Regions from separate parts of the Savagea faecisuis genome, predicted to be linked through region 1. Evidence: riboswitches for the same ligand, from Rfam matches in the RefSeq annotation. Region 1 holds a riboswitch; each other region holds the start of a gene.
The links. Region 1 has a riboswitch for thiamine pyrophosphate ahead of thiS (sulfur carrier protein ThiS). Riboswitches for the same ligand answer to the same signal wherever they lie in the genome.

Region 1 (5,256 bases):
CATACGAATTTACAAGGAGAATCTCCTTTCGAACGCATGCGAAAAGATCGCATTCATTATACGCAAGCAGGAGAAAACTTAGCTTACGGACAGTTTAGTCCCATTTTCGCTCATGAAGGACTGATGAACTCTTACGATCACCGTATGAATACGTTAACACCGAAATATACGACTGCTGGCATCGGTGTCGCCTTTAATGATGATGAAATCCCCTATTTCACACAACTATTTTTGAAAGAATAAAAAGACGAGTTTCCTTTCGATGAGCTGCTCTAAAAACAGCTTAGAAAGAATTCTCGTCTTTTTTTAACGGATTTCCGAAAGAAGTCTCCCATCCTCAAGGAGTGTGAAGGTGCGAATAGCACCAATGAATAGGTGGGAGATGAATTTCGGTTGGCTTTAGCCAAAGAATTTGGTAAAATATAGACATAATGTTCTTTGACAACTGGATATATGGAGTTGCATACGGAAATAAGAGCGAAAACCAAGCCCCTCGTATGCGTAAAATATCCAAGGTACTCAAAACATTGCGTATCAGTAGGGTTGGAATGCCCCGAATTCACGCTCGTGGAGAACACATAAGACTTGCTTGCAAGCTATGTTCGTGGAAGCGAGAAGCCCCCACTTCAAGTAGACCGTAAGGTTAACTAAGTGGTGGGTAGTTCACTGATTAAGCTAACATTAGTTTTTCGAGTTGGAGTGGCTCGACATAACCGTCTTTTCCGTAAGCGCGCATATTTCCACCAGAAATTTCATCGATGAGCATGAGCGCTCCTTCTGAATCACGACCGAATTCCAATTTAATATCGTACAATTCGAGCTGACGCTTCGCTAATTCTTCTTTGACGATTCCGGAAATTTGTTTCGTCATTTGTTCTAGTTCATCATATTCTTCCGCTGTTAAAAGTCCGAGCATGACGAGTCCATCTTTTGAAATCGGTGGGTCATTGCGCTCGTCATCTTTTAAAGTCACTTCTACGAAAGCGTCGAGTGTTTGGCCTTCTTCGCAGTATTGACCGTAACGACGGTAGAAACTTCCGACTGCGCGATAACGACAAATCACTTCGAGTCCGTTGCCAAACATCGTCGCTTTTTTCACCGTCATCGTCGCTTCTTCAATATTCGAAGATACGAAATGTGTCGCTACCCCGTGCTCCGCCATTTTCTCGAAGAAAAATGTCGTCATACGTAAACCAGATTGACCCATCCCATCGATTGTCAAACCGACTGTATTCGCTCCTGGATCAAAGACACCGTCCGTTCCTGTCACATCATCTTTAAATTTCAAAACGACTGTGTCGCCTTCTCCTTCATACACGTCTTTCGTTTTTCCAGCGTACAATAAGTTCATCTTCACTCGTGCTCCTTTTTCGACTTTTCTTCAGTATAAGCTATATTTGACGTGATAAAAAGAGATATCGTTCGTTTTTTATGAATATTTTATAAAGTTTTTTTAGGAATGTACGTTTTTAAAAACTAAGGAGGCACTCCGCTCTTCAATTTTCGATAACATATGCTATGCTTAAATGAGCAAATTGTATAGATTCACATAACCATTAGGGGAATCCTTTATAAAGGACTGAGAGAAAAGTGAAACTTTGATACCCTTATCACCTGAACAAGTTCGAACTTGCGGAGGGAAGTGGCTTATTTTCTGCATGCTTTTTTTGAAAATAGACCGTACCTCGAAATTCGAGGTGCGGTTTTTTTACGATTAAGTAAAGGATGAAATGATGATGAAATTAATTGCTGTAACGACCGACACATATGATTTTAGTCAATTAGGTGTAACAATTGTTGCCCTTGCTCCTTTTGTGGACGAATTCGTCATTCGTGAAAAATCGAAGACAGCTGCCGAGCTTTGTGAGTTATTTGATTTTATTTTAGAAAATGGTGTAAAACCTGAACAACTCGTCGTTCATGAACGCGTTGATTTAGCGCATGCTTATAAAATCCCAACGGTTCAATTACCGTATTACAGTATGCCTTTACACTATGCGACGGATGTGTTTCCACATATTCATTTTCGCAAGTCTGTTCATAGTTTAGAAGAAGCAGTTGAAGCGGAAAGAGCAGGTGCGCATTCCGTCACATTCGGACATCTCTTTGCGACACAAAGTAAAGACACACCGCCTCGAGGATTACAATCTATTGAAAAAATAAAAGAACAACTTACAATTCCACTCTATGTCATCGGTGGCATTCGAGTGGAACATGTTGAGACACTACATGAGCTACAAGTAGATGGCATCGCAGTCATGTCTTCCATTTTCCATGCACCTTCGCCTGTCGACTGTGCGATACAATTTGCAACTACGATTAAAGGAGAGACGAATATGAAATCAATTCAACTAAACGGTCAATTGTATGAACTTCCAGAGACAGTGACGACAATCGACCAACTCATTCAACATTTGCAGCTCGAACAACGTATTTTCGTCGTTGAGCACAATGAGGAAATCGTCGATCAAGAAGCTTTTAATACACCTATTTTAGACCGCGACAAAATTGAAATCATTCATTTCGTCGGAGGAGGATAATATGTTAAAAGTCGGAAATCACACATTCCAATCACGTTTATTTTTAGGTACAGGAAAATATCCATCGTTTGAAATTCAAAAAGAAGCGGTCGCGGTTTCAGAAGCGGAAGTACTAACATTCGCTGTACGTCGTATGAATATTTTTGAAGCGAGTCAGCCGAACTTTTTGGAACAATTGGATTTAACGAAATATACATTACTCCCAAACACAGCGGGTGCGAAAACAGCTGAAGAAGCAGTGCGCATTGCGAAACTAGCGAAAGCTTCAGGTCTATGCGACATGGTTAAAGTTGAAATTATCGGGTGCGACCGCTCTCTCTTACCTGACCCGGTGGAAACATTACGCGCCACTGAAATGTTGTTAGCGGAAGGTTTTACTGTTCTTCCTTACACGTCTGACGATGTCGTCTTAGCACGTCGACTAGAAGAACTCGGCGCACATGCGATCATGCCTGGCGCTTCACCGATCGGCTCAGGTCGAGGCATTTTAAATGAATTAAATTTGAAATTTATCATCGAACAATCAAAAATACCCGTCATTATCGATGCGGGAATCGGTTCACCTGCAGATGCGGCACTCGCAATGGAGCTTGGAGCAGATGGGGTTCTTTTAAATACAGCCGTTTCAGGTGCGAAAGATCCTGTAAAAATGGCAAAAGCGATGAAGCTCGCAATCGAAGCAGGTCGACTCGGATTTGAAGCAGGACGCATCGAGAAAAAAGATTATGCGGTCGCAAGCAGTCCGATAGAAGGGTTGTTCGTCGAGTGATTCACCGCTATGACCGCCAACAACGATTCGAACCGTTCGGCAAAATTGGACAAGAGAAATTGCGAAATGTTCGCATTTTCATATTAGGAGCAGGTGCTCTCGGATCTGCATCGAGCGATTTACTCGTACGAGCAGGCGTCGGACACGTAACGATTGTCGACCGCGATGTGATCGAATGGACGAATTTGCATCGCCAAACATTGTATACGGAAGAAGACGTCATTCAACAAATGCCGAAAGCAATCGCGGCGAAACAACATTTAGAAAAAGTGAATCGCGATGTGACGATTGATGCACACGTCGTCGACATTACGAAACATAATATCGAAACACTCATCGAAGGGCACGACGCTGTACTCGATGCGACTGATAATTTAGAGACGCGCTTACTGGCGAACGATTGTTGTCATAAGCTCGGCATTCCTTTCTTTATGGGAGCTTGTGTCGGCAGTTACGGTCTCACTTTTCCAATCGGTGTTCAAGAAGACGAGCCTTGCCTTCATTGCTTACTTGAAACACTACCTCCTGAGTCCGCAACTTGTGACACAGTAGGCGTCATCAGTCCAATTGTGACGACTGTCGCTGCAAGGCAAACAGCGCAATTGTTAAAATGGCTGCGAGAAGGAACGTTGACACCGAAATTACAATCGACAAACTTATGGACAGATGAACATGCGTCGATTCGAGCGACTGCGCTTCGAAAAGAAAATTGTCCATGTTGTGGGACGAAAAACTATCCGTATTTACACGCAGGACGTGAAACAGACGGTGCCGTACTGTGTGGACGCGAAACGGTACAATTGTTCATGCCAAAACAACGGACACTCGAACTCGAACAATTACAAACGCTCGGTGAACGACTGAAAGCACCGACTGTCGCTAATCCATTTCTCGTCTCGATTGAGTGGGACGAATATCGAGTCGTCTTTTTTAAAGATCGACGTATTTTTGTCCATGGGACGAATGATATTGTAAAAGCACGTGCTGTCGTTGCGAATATGATCGGTTAATTTAAAAAACAGCTTGAGCAAATGCTTAAGCTGTTTTTCGTTTAGTTTTTCAATTGTAAAATTAACACTTTTAAATAATCGAATTCACGGAATGAACGAGGCGTTCTAAAATCACTCGGTAAATGGAACTCTTCTACAATTTTATAATTGCGCCCTGCTTTTCGCATGCCTTCTTCTATTAGCTTTTTAAACTTTTTCATATCTAAGCTCGCCGTGTTTGTTGAAGCGATAATTGTCCCTTTACGCGCTGTCACATTCGCTGCGCGTTCTATCAACATATCATAATCTTTCGACGTGCTAAAACTCATTTTTTTAGAACGTGCAAAACTCGGTGGATCTAAGACGACGACGTCCCATTTCATCTGGTGACGTTCCGCATAATTAAAGTAATTAAACACATCCATAACACGAATTTCTTGAGCTTCAAAATCGATCCCGTTAATGCTCATCTGTTCGATCGTTTTCGCTTCACTACGTTTCGCTAAGTCAACGCTCGTCGTACTTTTTGCACCCCCTAATAGTGCAGCGACCGAAAATGCTCCCGTGTAAGAAAACGTATTTAAAACCGTTTTTTCTTCTGCAAGCTCGTCGCGTAAATAGCGACGCACCTCTCTTTGATCTAAGAAAACACCCGTCATTGGTCCGTCATTTAAATCAATCGCATATTGAATCCCATCTTGCTTCACCATTTGTGGGAATGTCGTCGTTTCACCCATGACGAAATCGTCTTGTTCGATATACTCGCCTCCACGGTCAAAACGCTTCTTTTCATAAACTGAACGTGGTTGCACTACTTCCATTAACACATCGTAAATGATGCGGCGGAATGAATAAGCACCTTCGCTATACCATTGCAACAATAATTGATCATTGTACAAGTCTACCGTCAAACCACCAAAATGGTCGCCTTCGCCATTCATAATACGATATGCATTCG
Region 2 (5,256 bases), on a different contig from region 1:
TTCTTTACAATGAATCGAAAAAGCCGTCCTTTGAAGAGGAGTTTGACCGTCTTGTCAAACATGTAGAGCTATCTGTTAGTAACTCAAACTACTCAGAGTACAAAATGAAAGAAATTTTGATGTCAAATACATATAATTTAACAGAAGAACAAGCATCTAAAGTTCTTTTTTATTCAAAAGTAGACTATAGAAAGGCTGCTGTTAATAATGCGAACTCTCTTTATCTTTCGGGCGAGAAAGAAGAAGAAATTTTTGAGATGTTAAGAGATAAAGAATCCTTGTATGGTGGTTTCCAAGAGTCCGACATCTACTACTTGAAAGAGAATCCTTACTTATGGAAAACTAAGGAGTGATTAATATGAGCAAGTATTACGTAGTTCGTATTGGTCGTCACCAAGGTATCTATCGCCCGGAGTTTGAGAGGGAGGGGGCGCCTTTTTATAGGAATTGATGATTTTACCTTTCGAAAAGCTATTTCCAAAGCGAGCCCTGTAATCCAACAAATGTATGACAGGTAGCACTTTATCTAAAATGCAAAGAAATAAGTCACAGATTATATCGCTACTCTTCTCCCCACTACGATTATTGGGTCTAGCCCTCAGAAAATAAACATCAACAGTTTCTTCAACTCGTTCTGAAAAAGAAATGTTCGCCTGTCAAACTCAAAAGCGAAGAATGCATATAAAGAGGGACAAACGATAGCTCAACTTGCTCGAACATTCGGATTGGATCTCCATACTGTCAAAAAATATTCATTTACACACTTAATCGCCAAGTCGTCAAGTGCGGAGAAAAGCAATCGACGATTATATCACACAATCACTTGAGTGGAAAAAAGAAGGTCATTCAGCGATGGCTATTTATCTTCATCTTCAACAGTTAGGATACGAAGGAGGATATGATGCGGTGAAAAAGGAAAGAAGGAAATAGAATGCTACAACCATGCAAACAGGTTTCTATTTCCAGACGAATGTTCATTGTTCTTTTATTGAACTCTCCTCTAAAAAAGTTTAAATCACTTGTTCAAAAGCTTCGTGATTCCATCAACGATCCTAAAGCAAAATTGTTTTCAAAGTGGAGACAAGACCAACTCTCTGACATCATTTCACCATTTTATCGTTATGCTCAGCGAATACGCAGTGACCTTCAAAGCGATTCAACATTCTCTCCTTACAGTAATGGAAGATTAGAAGGACAAATCAATCGTTTGAAAACAATTAAACGGATGATGTACGGAAGAGCAGAATTGAAATTGTTAGAAAAACAGATTCTCTATTGGATGTAGAGTTATGTTCAGAGAATATTATCAAATCTCCTTACAACACCATATTTGTATTCACCAAATATGCGTAAGAACCATTTTATGTTTAACAAATACAATAATAACAATAAATTACTTTTTTAACAAAATAAAAACTTATATATAGTAAAATCAAAGTGATAAAAATTACTTTTAAAAGGAGAGCTTTCTTATGAAAAAACCAATGATAAGAATACTTGTATCTTTACTTATTTTAGCATTACTTGCTATTTTAGTTATAACCTATTCTCTATTTTCAAACAACTCAGAAAAGAATAATACGGATTTTACTCCCTCAGAAGATTTTTCAGAGTCTAGTTTATCCTCTCAATCTATTCCAGGATCTCAAGAGCTTGAGGATTATCTAAACAAAGTATATAAAGCACAGGTATTAGCTCTTGATGCTATTAAAGGAATTGTCTATCACTCTAACCTGGCGAAAGAAGACAAATCCTTCCTCTACAAGAAGGATTGGAATGAAGGTATGGAAATGCATCTTGAAAATTTTAGAACTTCTGGAGTAAGACTTGGGAGATTCTCAATAGAGTCGGATGACCCTGATATTAATGATTACATTAATCAGATGTATGACTACGGAGAGAATATATTAAGGTCTTCCGAGAAAATAAAAACCGGAATGAAAATGAACAGCTATTCGATGATTAAGGGAGGGATAGATGATTTTTTTGATTATCAAGATACTTATAAAGAGTCTAATGATACTTTAAGTATCTTAGTAGCGCGGTATGGGAGTTAATCTTGAGTCATTATGTACCTTATAAAAGGGGCATAATAGCTGGTGATTAAAGAGAAAGAGAGTTGAATGTTAACATATGGTATCTAGGAGAATGTTGATATGATTTTCTTAAATATTTTAGCTTTTTAGCATTTACGGTTAATATTGTCCTACCTCCTAGTTATCGTTCGGTAGAATTAGTGAAAAAACTCCAAAGTCTAGACTCTAAAGTAAGATTCAATTGCGAGATAAACCAGCTCTATTTTATATTAATCGACAAGCATGGACTTAAAAACTTTAATTTTATTGTTTTTTGATAATATCTCCCTTATCGTACTTCTAGTGTTTCATACAGATGTCCACGTATGCGAGTAAATAGTTTAAAAATGTATAGTGGGTGAAACAGTTGGAATGACGTGAATGACTTGACAACGATTGCTTTAAACTATAAATTGAAGGTAACTTAAATAGTATTCACTAGGGGTGTCGTTGCACTGAGATGAGTTTTTACTCGAACCCTTTGAACCTGAACTAGTTAACACTAGCGTAGGAAAGTGTCGAATTTTATACATCCGCATGCGTGCGATGAGGCGTCAAGACGTCTTGTTTCGTGATGCATCGTTTATGTGTACGCAACTTTCCATTCGGGAGGTTGCGTATTTTTTTCGTCCCCTACTCAATTATTTAAGGATCATCATAAAAATTTAGGAGGAATGGAAGATGGCAAGAACAGTATTAGTAACAGGAAGTAGTCAAGGTTTAGGAGCGACAATTGCGAAAACATTAGCAGCACAAGGAGCGAATGTAATCGTTAACTATTATAAAAGTAAAGATGCAGCAGAAGCACTCGTAGAAGAGATCGGTAAAGAGAAAGCGATTGCACTTTACGCAGACGTAACGAATCGTGAAGAAGTAGAAGAGATGGTGAAACAAGGGACAGAACGTTTCGGTCAAATCGACGTTGTCGTGAACAACGCATTAGTCGGTTTCAAATTTGACCCTGTCAAACAAAAGTCTTTCGCAGATTTAGATTGGGAAGATTACCAACAGCAAATTGACGGTACGTTAAAAGCAGCATTTAACGTTGCGCAAAGTGTTGTGCCACAGTTTATCGAGCGTAAAAAAGGAAGCATCATTAGCATCGGAACGAACTTATACCAAAACCCTGTCGTACCATACCACGAGTATACGACGGCGAAAGCTGGTTTGATCGGATTTACACGTAATATCGCGGCAGAATTAGGACAGCACGGCATTACGGCGAACGTCGTATCGGGCGGATTGTTGAAGACGACAAACGCAAGTTCTGTGACGACACCAGAAGTGTTCGACTTAATCGCACAGTCAACGCCAATTCGCAAAGTGACAACACCACAAGATGTGGCGAACATGGTCGCTTACTTAGCTTCAGAACAAGCGGACGGCGTAACAGGACAAAACATTACAGTCGACGGCGGATTGACGATGAACTAATTTGGCTAAACGGATTTTTTCCATAAATCAATGTACATTGAGGTGTCTATGATGACAGAGAAGAAAGAGAAGCAACTCCATATCGGGATTTTATTGTACGGGTGCGGTCATCACCAAGCAGCTTGGATGATGCCGGATTCGAGCGTTGAACGTGTTGGAGATGTGACGTATTATCAAGAACTCGCTCAAACGTCGGAGCGTGGCTATTTCGATGCGGTCTTTTTCGCAGATAGTCAGGCGTTTGCGGGGGAACAGCCGAGTGAGATGCCGGCATTTTGGTTAGACCCGATCGTCAATTTAACAGCGATTTCGCAAGTGACGAAGCGTGTCGGACTCGTTTCGACGATTTCGAGTACGTTTTCGAACCCATTCACCGCAGCGCGTCAGTTGTTAAGTTTGGACCATATGACGAACGGTCGCGTCGGGTGGAATCTCGTGACGTCGATGACGGATTGGGAAGCTCAAAACCATAGTATGGAAGGATTGCCGGAACATGCGAAGCGCTACGAGAAGGCGGATGAATTTGCGACGGTAATGAATCAATTATTCGATTCATGGGACGAGAAGGCGTTCATTCACGACCGTAAAACGGGAGAGATTATCGACCCTTCTCAAATCGAACCATTCCATCACGAAGGGAAGTACTTCCAAGTGAAAGGACCATCTACCGCACCGCGCAGTCCACAAGGACGTCCTGTCGCTATGCAGGCAGGCGCATCGGCACCAGGTGTCGCGCTCGCTGCGAAATATGCGGAGGCCGTATATTCGGTTTCTTGGAACATTGGCCAAGCGCGAAAGTTCCGCAACCGATTGGATGAAGCGATTGCGAAAAGCGAGCGTCCGAACGGTCACATTAAAGTGTTGCCAGGACTCGTCACATATGTCGGTAAGACGCGAGAAGAAGCGTACGAGAAAAAGCGCAAACTCGATGAAATGTTGCCGATCGATAACGCGTTAGCACAATTGAGCTTTTTCGTTCAACAAGATTGTTCGGATTGGGCATTGGATGAGAAAGTACCTGAACTTCCTCCCGTCGAACAATTTACAGGACCAGTCGGCCGCTATGAAACGGTGCTCGAAATCATTCGAGATAAAGACCCGACCGTCCGTGAGTTACTCGGTTATTTAAGCGCAGGTGGCGGTCATTTAACATTGATCGGCACAGCGGAAGAGATTGTAGATGAGATGGAGAAATGGATGAACGAAGGGGTAGCGGATGGCTTTAACTTAATGCCACCTGTTTTACCGAACAGTTTAGACGACTTCGTTGATTTAATCGTTCCTGAAATGCAAAAGCGTGGCATTTATCGTCAAGATTACGAAGGCCACACATTCCGCGAACATTTAGGACTGCAATAAAAAAGGTAGTTTCTCGTTTTACAAAGTTACTGAAAAGCTTGAGTTTTTTATTTATAGTCGTTTTGAAATTCAAAAAGAAGTCAATTTGTTCGAATTTGAACGAATTGGCTTCTTTTCCGTTTGAAATTTTAATTTTAAGTACTCTCTGTTAATTGGAGCGAAAGGTGGCGACTCCTACGGGAACAGCACGAGCCGAAGACCCCGGGCGTAGCAAGGTAGTCTAAAATCTCACAACATCCTATTGCAACGACTGCATGACCTACATCTTGTAGGCCCGAGGCTGAGGCCGTGCCCGTGGAAAGCGTCCACCTGTAGCGGAAATCAACAGTATCTAGAAAAAACTAAGTAACAACGACTTTTTCAGCGACCTTCGCTTTGGAAAGATCAT
Region 3 (5,256 bases), 110 kb from region 1:
AGGCGAGTTTTTCTGTCGCCTCTTTTGGATTAGGTGCGCTAGCGATCGCAGAAATAATTGAAATTCCATCCGCTCCAGCTTCGATTGCTGGTGCGAAATTGTCTGCTTGTAATCCACCGATTGCGACGATAGGGAATTGTGCGAAATGTTGTCTCGTTTCTTGAATTGCTTTAGTACCCGCAACAGGATTCGTATCTAATTTTGTCGTTGTCGCGTATATAGGTCCCATTCCGATATAGTCGGCTCCCGCTTCAATCGCTGCTTTCGACTCTTGTAAAGTGTGACTCGAAACACCGATTATTTTGTCTGAGCCAAGCTTTTGACGCACGACTCCTGCATCGAGGTCGTCTTGTCCGACGTGCACACCGTCCGCTCCAATTTCAATCGCTAAATCGACATCGTCATTGACGATAAACGGAACGTTCGCTTGCTTGCATAGACGGAAGCAGTCACGCGCAAATTGTTTTTTTGCTTCGCCTGTTAATGCGTCATCTCCTTTTTCGCGGAATTGAAACATCGTAATACCACCATCGATCGCTTGCTGTAAGACGTCGAGCGGTTCATGAGAGCCACAATTGTTACTTCCCATAATGAAGTAGATACGAAGCGCTTCTTTTATATTCATTCGACATGAATCTCCTTTTCCATGCGGTCTTGTACGTAGCGGTATGCGCCATGGTTAGTCGGACCGTGACCGCTGCCTAATTGTAAGTCTTCTTCAATCGCTGCTTGAATGAATGATTTTCCGACGATTAATGCATCTTTCAGTGACATTCCTTTCGCTAAAGAAGCGGTAACTGCCGCAGAAGATGTACATCCTGTTCCGTGCGTATTATCGGTATCGATACGTTTTGATGTCATGGAGAATGACGTACCATCTTGTAAAAATACGAAATCTTTCGCGAACTCAGGGTCTTTACTATGTCCGCCTTTCATCCATACACCTTTTGCCCCTAAAGCTAGAATGCGCTCCGCCGCCGCTGCAATATCGTCTTCCGTTACAATTTCCATATTTGCGAGCACTTCCGCTTCAGGAATGTTTGGCGTAATAATTGTAGCGAGTGGTACGAGTTCCTTTTTTAAAGCATCGACTGCTTCTTGTTGAAGCAATGATGCGCCACCTTTCGCAATCATTACCGGGTCGATGACGATATTTTGAACATTGTATTGTTTGAACTTCTCAGCGACGATTTGAATAATTTCAGCAGAAAATAGCATTCCAGTTTTCACCGCGTCTGGGCGTAAGTCTGTCATGACCGCATCGATTTGGCTTTCGATCATATCGATATCGATCGGTTGAACCCCGTGCACCCCTAACGTATTTTGAGCTGTGATCGCTGTAATGGCAGATGTACCGAACGTTCCGAGCTCTTGGAATGTTTTTAAGTCCGCTTGAATCCCTGCACCTCCGCCACTATCTGAACCTGCGATTGTCATTGCGATTTTCACCATTTATAATTCCTCCATTTGTAAGTAATTTAAGCATTCCACTTGGAATTGACCGATTCCAGTAGCAGCTTGTCGTGCGTGTTCTGCTACTTTTTTATAAAAACGCACGCCTTGTTGAATCGTTTCTGCGTCTGTATTCACTGTTGCGAAAGCTGCCACGATCGTTGTGAGCACGCATCCTGCTCCAGTCACTTGCTTCATCCACGGGTCGCCACCTGTTATTTCAAACATCTGTCGTGCGCTAACGACGAGGTCTGTCGCTCCAGTGACGACGACGATTGCATCATATTTTTCGGCAACAAATCGTGCCATTTCTTGTACATTCGCTTCGCCACTTCCTGCATCTACTCCTCGTGCTTCCCATTGCTCGCCGGCGATCGCAGCGAGCTCACCTGCATTGAGGCGAAAAGCTGTCGGATTAACGACTTGCAATAAACGTTGACACATCGCTAAGCGAGAACGGATTGCACCGACACCAACAGGATCGATGACGACGGGAATCCCTCGTTCGTTCGCCTTTTGTCCTGCACGCGTCATCGCGAGTTCCGAGTGTTGTTGGAGCGTCCCAAAATTTAATACGAGCGCATCTGCAAAGCTCGTCACTTCAGTCACTTCGTCAGCTAAATCCGCCATGATCGGCGAAGCTCCTAATGCGAGTAGAGCGTTCGCTTGAAAGTTTGCCGTTACATAATTCGTAATACAGTGGATGACTGGTTTGTTTTTTCGTATGTGTTGTAGTGCTGTCATAAGCAATCTCCCTTTCATAAAAAAATCCTTCTCATTCTAAGTAGAAGAAGGAGAAGGATTTAACACCATGTGAAAAATACCCACTTTCCTCCGATGGTATCAACCATATCAGGTTCAAAGAGTACGTCTCAGCCCGCGGGCGCCCCTAGTGGTAAACTCGTATGCGTTTGTACATTTACTATACCATACAGTGAAAAGAAGAAACAAAGTTTTTGACAGAACGAAAAATCCTTGTTATGATATATCTTGAATTCAAGATAATGAAAGAGAGGAGAGAAGAATATGAAAATGGAAGGGATTCACCACATTACAGCGATTGTCGGTCATCCAGAACAAACGGCTCGTTTTTATGGGGATGTATTAGGGTTGCGACTCGTGAAAACGACAGTGAACTTTGATGATCCGACGACGTATCATTTGTACTTCGGCGATAGTGAAGGTAGTCCAGGCTCGATTATGACGTTCTTTAATTGGATGAATGATTATCGAGGAAAGCGCGGCAACGGACAAGTAGGCATTACATACTTTTTAATACCGCAAGGGAGCTTCGCATTTTGGCAAGAGCGATTACAGTCAAAACAAATTCAAACGAAAGTCGTTGAAAGCTTCGATGAAAGGCAACTTCATTTTGAAGATGAACATGGATTACAACTCGCTTTAATCGAACGACATATCGCGGTGACGAACGATTGGGAAACGGCAGAAATACCGTCCGAATATGCTATTCAAAAGTTCGGCGGTGCTCTTTTATATACAGGGAATATTGAAGCGACGAAACGATTACTTGAACAACAATTCGGTTATGTTTCACGTGGAACATTTGGAGAAAAGGAACGATTCATTTTGGAGGAGAACTCGGAAGAAACGATCGACCTCTATTCTTTAGATGGAGAACGTGGAAGTTTTGGAATTGGTACGGTACATCACATCGCATGGCGTACGAAAGATGCCAAAGAACAGCTCAAGTGGCAACAGCAATTACAAGCGCATTACAATGTAACACCTGTTCAAGATCGTGACTATTTCGAGTCGATATACTTCCGAGAGGGTGGAGGAATCGTTTGTGAAATTGCGACAGATGAACCTGGATTTTTCATCGACGAAACGGATGAAGCTTTAGGATCAACTTTACAATTGCCGACACAGTATGAACAAAATCGTGCTGTAATCGAGTCTCATATCGTTCCATTTCAACGTCCGAGTGGAAAACGCTCTTCTCATTAAATCGTAACACTCTTTATTATTTTGAATACACAATAGAACTTATTTAAAAGGAGATTATAAACATGACAAACGTAGCAATTATTTATTACAGTTCAACAGGTACAAACTATAAAATGGCACAATGGGCAGCAGAAGGTGCAAAAGAAGCAGGAGCATCGGATGTTCGTGTATTAAAATTACGAGAAACAGCACCAGAAGGCGCAATTGATTCAAATCCAGCATGGCGCGCTCACGTAGATGCGACGAAAGAAATTCCGACAGTTACATTGGAAGATTTAGAGTGGGCAGATGCGATTATTTGGAGCGTACCGACACGTTTCGGTAACGTACCGAGCCAATTCCAAAACTTTATCGATACGACAGGCGGCTTATGGTTCCAAGGGAAATTAGCGAATAAAGTAGTCAGTGCGATGGCGAGCGCTGGAAACGCAAACGGTGGTCAAGAAGTGACGGTTCACTCGATCTATACGACGATGTACCATTGGGGTGCAATCGTAACAGCACCAGGTTTTGTAGATCAATCTGCATACGCAGCAGGTGGAAACCCATACGGTACGAGCGCGACAGTATCACAAGAAGGTGAAATTGTAGAGCAAGTAGAAGAAGCAGTGAAAGCACAAGCGCGTCGTACGACAGAAGTAGCAAAAGCGACAGCGAGTCTCCGCGCATAATAAAAAGAGTCGAACGGAATTCCGTTCGACTCTTTTTTTATTATTTTGTTTGACACTTACTTTCTTGAATGACAAGGTCGAATAAAATATCGATTCCTTTACATAAATCTTCAATCTCCGTCCATTCTTTTGGAGAGTGGCTAATCCCTTTATGACTTGGAACGAAAAGGATTGTCGAAGGGACATGTTTAGCGAAGATCATCGCATCATGTCCAGCTCCACTATGCATGTCCATAAATGTATATTTTCTTTCTTTACAACTTTGTTTTAAATAATCATTCATAATTTTATCCATTTTTATCGGTTCGACTTGCAATTTATCCATTAATTTTACTTGGATTTCTTCCGTTTCATGAAGTTTTAAATAATCGTACAGTCGCTCTGTCGCAATATGCAGCGATTCATTTGTGCTTGAACGCAAATCAATCATAAATTCGACTGTATGTGGAATGACATTCGCACCGTTCGGATACACTTCTAAATGGCCAACTGTAATGACCGTTCCTGCTTCTGTTTGGTCGTGAATGAGTGTCGGTAAGTTTGCGATAATTTTACTTGCGGCGACAAGTGCATCTGCTCGTAAATCCATCGGAGTCGTACCGGCATGTCCTGCTTCACCTATTACTGTGATAGCGAGTTGCCTTAATCCGACGATACTTTCGACGATGCCGATATCGACTTCACTATTTTCTAAAAGAGGTCCTTGTTCAATATGAAGTTCAATATATCGAGCGATGGTATCGATAGGTCGTGCTTTTCTTTGAGGGAGAGTTAGTCCGCTTTGCTCAATCGCTTCAACTGTCGTCAAGCCATCGAATCCGACGAGTTGTTCGAATTGTTCTACAGGTAATTCACCTAATATGCTACGAGAGCCGATTAGACCTCCAGGAAAACGAGCACCTTCTTCTTCAACGAGTGCTACAAATTCAATCGTCTGTTTCGGTTGGAAGTCGTGTTCGGCAAAGAGAGTTGCCACTTCTAAAGCAGCGATGACTCCCGCAGTGCCATCAAAAGCTCCTCCATTCGGAACAGAATCAAAATGAGAGCCTACTAATATAGAAGGGAGAGATGAGTCTGTCCCGACTAACTTTCCGTAAATATTTCCGAAGCCATCTTCTTCTATGTCTAAATGAGCCTCTTTCATAATTTGTATTATTTTGTTACG
Region 4 (5,256 bases), on a different contig from region 1:
CTTCTTTTGATAAGAAAGCGATGTCACCACTGTCTAAACGAATCCCTTGGAAGTTAATTTTATCTCCGAGCTCTTTCGCTACACGAATCGCTGTCGGCACACCGATTTTTAACGTGTTGTACGTGTCGACTAAAAAGACGCAATCTTTATGGCGTCGAGCGTAAGAATGAAACGCTTCATATTCACTTTTATACGCTTGTACCATCGAGTGAGCGTGTGTTCCAGCAACCGGGATTCCGAAGAGCTTTCCTGCTCGAACATTACTCGTCGCCTCTAAACCACCTACAATCGAAGCGCGAGCTCCCCAAATAGCAGCATCCATCTCTTGTGCACGGCGAGTCCCGAACTCCATGACGACTTCATCTTTTACAACTTGTTTTATGCGACTCGCTTTCGTCGCAATTAATGTTTGGAAGTTGACGATGTTTAAAATTGCTGTTTCGATTAATTGAGCTTCCGCGAGTGGTGCTTCAATTCGCATTAACGGTTCATTCGCAAAGACGAGCTCTCCTTCAACAACTGAATACACATCTCCCGTAAAACGAATTGTCTTTAAATAATTTAAAAAATCTTCTTCATAACCGACTTGTTCTTTTAAATAACGTAAATCACTATCTGTAAAACGGAACTCTTTTAAATAATCTAATACGCGCTCTAATCCTGCAAATACAGCATAACCATTTCCAAATGGCATACTGCGAAAGTACACTTCGAAAATAGACTTTCGTTCATGCATCCCATCCGCCCAATACGACTCAACCATATTAATTTGGTACAAGTCTGTATGTACGGCTAAACTGTCGTCCTTATAATTCGTCTTCATACGAATAAACCCCTTCTTCTGTACAATGTATTTGTTCTATTATACCCCTTTCTACTAAAGCGCGAAAGAAAATGAAGCCTAGTTTTCGCAAAACTAGGCTTCATCGCTTATTAATAATGAAAATTTTTAACCGATCCGCAATTTTTACAAATACGATGCGTTCTTTTTTCTTCGTATTCGTGCTCACAGTTCGCTTGAATCGTTTGAAGTTGCTCTTCCAATTGGCGAAGGGTTTGACGTTTTTCATGAATTTGCACAAGCAAATGTTGCGCTGTTATTTCTTCATTCATTTCCTCACCTCAATTGTAAATTTTTCCACCGAGCTCTCGGAACTGTTCTGCTTTTTGTTCCAATCCTTCTTTAACGCGTAAACGCTCTTCTAATGAATCATCATCTGAATATTTTCTAATGTCATGCGAGATGCGCATACTGCAAAACTTCGGTCCGCACATCGAACAGAAATGCGCCACTTTTGCACCTTCTGCTGGCAACGTTTCATCATGGTATTCGAGCGCGCGCTCCTGGTCCAAACTTAAATTAAATTGGTCGCGCCAACGGAATTCGAATCGTGCTTTAGATAGCGCGTCATCGCGTTTTTGCGCTGTCGGATGCCCTTTCGCAAGGTCCGCCGCATGCGCCGCAAGCTTATACGTAATGACTCCTTCTCGCACGTCGTCTTTATTCGGTAAGCCTAAATGTTCTTTCGGCGTCACATAACAAAGCATTGCCGTTCCCATCCACCCGATCATCGCAGCACCGATCGCGGACGTAATATGGTCATAGCCCGGTGCGATGTCTGTCGTTAAAGGACCTAATGTGTAAAACGGCGCTTGGTCACAAATTTCAAGTTGTTTGTCCATATTTTCTTTAATTTTATGCATCGGTACATGGCCTGGTCCTTCCACCATTACTTGCACGTCATGTTCCCATGCAATTTTCGTCAGTTCGCCTAATGTTTCTAACTCGGCAAACTGTGCTTCATCGTTCGCATCGGCAATCGAACCTGGACGTAAACCATCCCCTAATGAAAAGGCGATATCGTATTGTTTCATAATTTCACAAATCTCTTCAAAGTGCGTATATAAAAACTCTCTTTATGGTGAAGTAAGCACCACTGAGCCATAATGGATCCACCGCGTGATACGATGCCCGTTACGCGATTTACTGTCATCGGAATGTAGCGCAATAACACACCCGCATGAATCGTAAAGTAACTGACTCCTTGCTCAGCCTGTTCAATCAACGTATCTCGAAACACTTCCCACGTTAAGTTTTCCACTAAGCCGTTCACTTTTTCGAGCGCTTGGTAAATCGGCACCGTCCCGATAGGAACAGGTGAATTACGAATGATCCACTCGCGTGTCGTATGGATGTTCTTACCTGTCGACAAATCCATAATCGTGTCCGCTCCCCCAACGAGTCGCCCACGTCATCTTTTCCACTTCTTCAGCGATGGAAGAAGTGACTGCTGAATTTCCAATATTCGCATTAATTTTCACGTGGAAATTGCGTCCGATAATCATCGGTTCCGCTTCTGGATGGTTAATATTCGACGGTAATACCGCACGGCCTCGCGCGATTTCTTCTCGCACAATTTCAGGTTCTAATCCTTCACGAATCGCGACGAACTCCATTTCAGGTTCTAATCCTTCACGAATCGCGACGAACTCCATTTCAGGTGTCACAATTCCTCGTTTCGCATAATGCATTTGCGTCACATTTTTCCCTCGCTTTGCGCGGAGTGGTTTTCGTTTACGCAATGGGAATAAGTCATCTTCTTTTTCTTTCCCTGGACGGTATACGTTATCCTCAGGCTTCACTTCGCGCCCTTCATATTCCTCGACGTCGCCGCGCTCTAAAATCCACTGTTCGCGAATGCGTGGCAATCCTTTTTCAATATCGATTTCATGTGTTGGGTCCGTGTACACACCGCTCGTATCATAAACACGAATTGGTTCGTTCGGTATTTCGCCTTGCTCTGTGATTGTCGGCGATAAAGCGATTTCACGCATCGGCACGCGAATATCCGGACGGCTCCCCTCTACATACACTTTCGTGCTCGCTGGAAAACAATCGTGAATTTGAATTCCTTTTTGTTTTGCTGTCATGTTTTTCAGTCTCCTTCTTCATTTTGAGGTAGACCGCATAACTCGCACCATTCGGGACAATCCATACAAAAAAGCCAGGTCTAATGATAGTTAGACCTGGCACGTAAATAAACATACGTCTCGTATGTATTGTGTCATTAATAAGTACTTCCCCACGCTGGTATGAGCCAGATCAGGTCCAAAGAGTTAGGAAAATTAGTTCTCCCTCTCAGTCCGCCACTTTCGGACACCCCTAGTTTTTTATTGAATTGTTCGTACACGTTCACCATGAACGCTCTTCTTTTATTTGTCAAGGATTACTTTTTATGTGAACGTTTTTTACTTTGAATTCATTATCGTAAAATATGAATTTCTCGCCGATTTCTTTTCCTAATAAATGTTTTCCGAGCGGACTATCGACAGAAATTTTATCTCGTTCAATATCCGCTTCTAACGAATGAACGATTTGATACGTTTCCACTTCGGATTCGCCACTTTCTAAAATATCGACATACGTTCCAAGCTGTACGACTCCGTTGTCTTCTGGTTCAATAACTTCCACCTTCAAAAGCAATGCTTTCAACTGTTCTATTTTTTCTCGCACTTCAAATGATTCTTCTAAGTATTGTGCGTACACCGGATCTTCCGAGAAATCACAAAATCCTCGCGCTGCTTTTACTTTTTCTTGTGATTTTTGCAATATATCATTTTCTAATTTTGAAAGTTGTTCTTCCAGTTGCTGTTTTCCGTCTTTCGTTAACCGAATGATGTCGTCCATTTGTGAATACCTCCTACTACTCGACTCGCAAGAGCATACACTGCTATGACGCTAAAAATTAAAATATGCCAAATGACGATTGCAAAAATATGTGGTAAATATTGCATATTTACATAGACGATGAGCACTAATATTAACGTATATGCAAAAGCGATTAAGTTGTATAATAACCACTCTTGCGACAATGTACTCGCAAATTTCGTAATGAGTATATTAAATGGCATGACGAGCAATAAGTAAATCAGCAAAATGATAATGAGTGTTACGAGAAACACACGCCACGTTGAATTCATATTAAAAAATTCTGGGTATTCCAGCTCCAAAGGAAGTGTTTGGACGCCTTTCGTCAATAAAAAAGACGTGATCAATGTCGCTATACTAATCGTAAAAAATCGTTTCCACATGACCTTTAAACTCCTCTCACAATGTTAAACGCGGTAAAATAAACTCGATTTGCACTTCATCAATTCGCTCTCTCGAATAAATTTGCTCATATTTTTCATAAAAGCGACTGCATTCGAACAAGTTCGCTTGTAACTCAGGAAATTGTTGAATGACAACATTTCTTCGAATAATGTCATCGAGTGCAAAATAACCTTGGTGAAAGTAATTTTCTTCACTTGGAATCGTCATTTTAATGGATAATAACCATTCTTCATGCCTTTGAATCACTCGGTTTTCAAACAGTAACAAACCCGGTTTATGCTCGATTCGTGCTCGTAAATGCGCCAACACGAAACGGTCAAAGTTGTCATTCGTTTCTAAATCAAACTCTTCATGAATCGCCCATTGCTTCGCTATATGTTTTGCAATGCGTATCACTTCTTCCTCAAGCATCGATTCATTTTGAATACTCGACTCATAAATCGCTAAAATACGTAAAACTGTATGTTCCACTACGGACACTCCTCTAAAAATACACACATTACTCCTCATTACTCCTCATTATAACGAATGTTAGAGAGAGAGATGATCTCCACTTACTCTCCTTCAAAATATTGAATCGCGTACTGCGCAAAAATTGCGACTCCTAAATGTAGAGCTGCTTCATCGATATCGAATTTAGGATGATGGTTCGGATATTTAATTCCTTTTTCTTCATTTTGAATGCCGAGTCGGAAAAAGATTCCCAGTACTTGCTCGGCGAAATAGGAGAAGTCTTCCCCCCCCATACTCGGCTTAACGATCGCAAGTGAATCTTCTCCTAATATCGCATCTGTCGCTTTTTGAAGGGGTTCAATTAAAGAAGGTTCATTGTATACAGAAGGATAACCTTCCTCATAATCAAAAGTATACGTCGCCCCCATACCGCTCGTAATTCCATTTACGTAACGCTCAATCGTCTCTTTCACGATAGGGCGCAAATTTGGATTTAACAATCGAACCGTCCCTTCTAATTTGACGGACGGTGCAATGACGTTGCGCGTGTAGCCTCCCTCAATCTTTCCAATCGTAATTCTAACGGATCGACGACGCGACTGACAACTTGTTGTAAGGACGTGATGATTTCTCCTGTAATCGTAATGGAATCGACCGCTTGATGAGGGTGCGCCGCATGTCCACCACGG

Region 2: linked by a shared signal. The riboswitch ahead of ACFQ0V_RS04535 (3-oxoacyl-ACP reductase) and the one ahead of thiS (sulfur carrier protein ThiS) in region 1 are both predicted to bind thiamine pyrophosphate.
Region 3: linked by a shared signal. The riboswitch ahead of thiM (hydroxyethylthiazole kinase) and the one ahead of thiS (sulfur carrier protein ThiS) in region 1 are both predicted to bind thiamine pyrophosphate.
Region 4: linked by a shared signal. The riboswitch ahead of ACFQ0V_RS02805 (phosphomethylpyrimidine synthase ThiC) and the one ahead of thiS (sulfur carrier protein ThiS) in region 1 are both predicted to bind thiamine pyrophosphate.

The regions. Positions count from the first base shown of each region.
Region 1 covers NZ_JBHTJF010000034.1:115,526-120,781, forward strand. The annotation lists gene ACFQ0V_RS09950 (CAP domain-containing protein) at 1-243, shown strand, start outside; gene ACFQ0V_RS09955 (phosphoribosylaminoimidazolesuccinocarboxamide synthase) at 671-1,351, opposite strand; TPP riboswitch at 1,549-1,658, shown strand; gene thiS (sulfur carrier protein ThiS) at 1,737-2,540, shown strand; gene ACFQ0V_RS09965 (thiazole synthase) at 2,542-3,309, shown strand; gene ACFQ0V_RS09970 (ThiF family adenylyltransferase) at 3,306-4,319, shown strand; gene ACFQ0V_RS09975 (class I SAM-dependent rRNA methyltransferase) at 4,361-5,256, opposite strand, start outside.
Region 2 covers NZ_JBHTJF010000021.1:20,404-25,659, forward strand. The annotation lists gene ACFQ0V_RS04520 (hypothetical protein) at 1-353, shown strand, start outside; gene ACFQ0V_RS04525 (hypothetical protein) at 932-1,285, shown strand; gene ACFQ0V_RS04530 (hypothetical protein) at 1,473-2,057, shown strand; TPP riboswitch at 2,506-2,606, shown strand; gene ACFQ0V_RS04535 (3-oxoacyl-ACP reductase) at 2,757-3,509, shown strand; gene ACFQ0V_RS04540 (LLM class flavin-dependent oxidoreductase) at 3,561-4,868, shown strand.
Region 3 covers NZ_JBHTJF010000034.1:222,370-227,625, reverse strand. The annotation lists gene thiE (thiamine phosphate synthase) at 1-625, opposite strand, end outside; gene thiD (bifunctional hydroxymethylpyrimidine kinase/phosphomethylpyrimidine kinase) at 622-1,452, opposite strand; gene thiM (hydroxyethylthiazole kinase) at 1,453-2,196, opposite strand; TPP riboswitch at 2,265-2,353, opposite strand; gene ACFQ0V_RS10600 (VOC family protein) at 2,479-3,420, shown strand; gene wrbA (NAD(P)H:quinone oxidoreductase) at 3,483-4,091, shown strand; gene ACFQ0V_RS10590 (M20 family metallo-hydrolase) at 4,132-5,256, opposite strand, start outside.
Region 4 covers NZ_JBHTJF010000012.1:10,729-15,984, forward strand. The annotation lists gene ACFQ0V_RS02790 (nicotinate phosphoribosyltransferase) at 1-823, opposite strand, end outside; gene ACFQ0V_RS02795 (hypothetical protein) at 934-1,113, opposite strand; partial or broken gene thiC (phosphomethylpyrimidine synthase ThiC) at 1,123-2,219, opposite strand; gene ACFQ0V_RS02805 (phosphomethylpyrimidine synthase ThiC) at 2,200-2,931, opposite strand; TPP riboswitch at 3,064-3,175, opposite strand; gene ACFQ0V_RS02810 (GreA/GreB family elongation factor) at 3,221-3,688, opposite strand; gene ACFQ0V_RS02815 (hypothetical protein) at 3,667-4,092, opposite strand; gene ACFQ0V_RS02820 (hypothetical protein) at 4,109-4,585, opposite strand; gene ACFQ0V_RS02825 (M20/M25/M40 family metallo-hydrolase) at 4,669-5,145, opposite strand; gene ACFQ0V_RS02830 (M20 metallopeptidase family protein) at 5,082-5,256, opposite strand, start outside.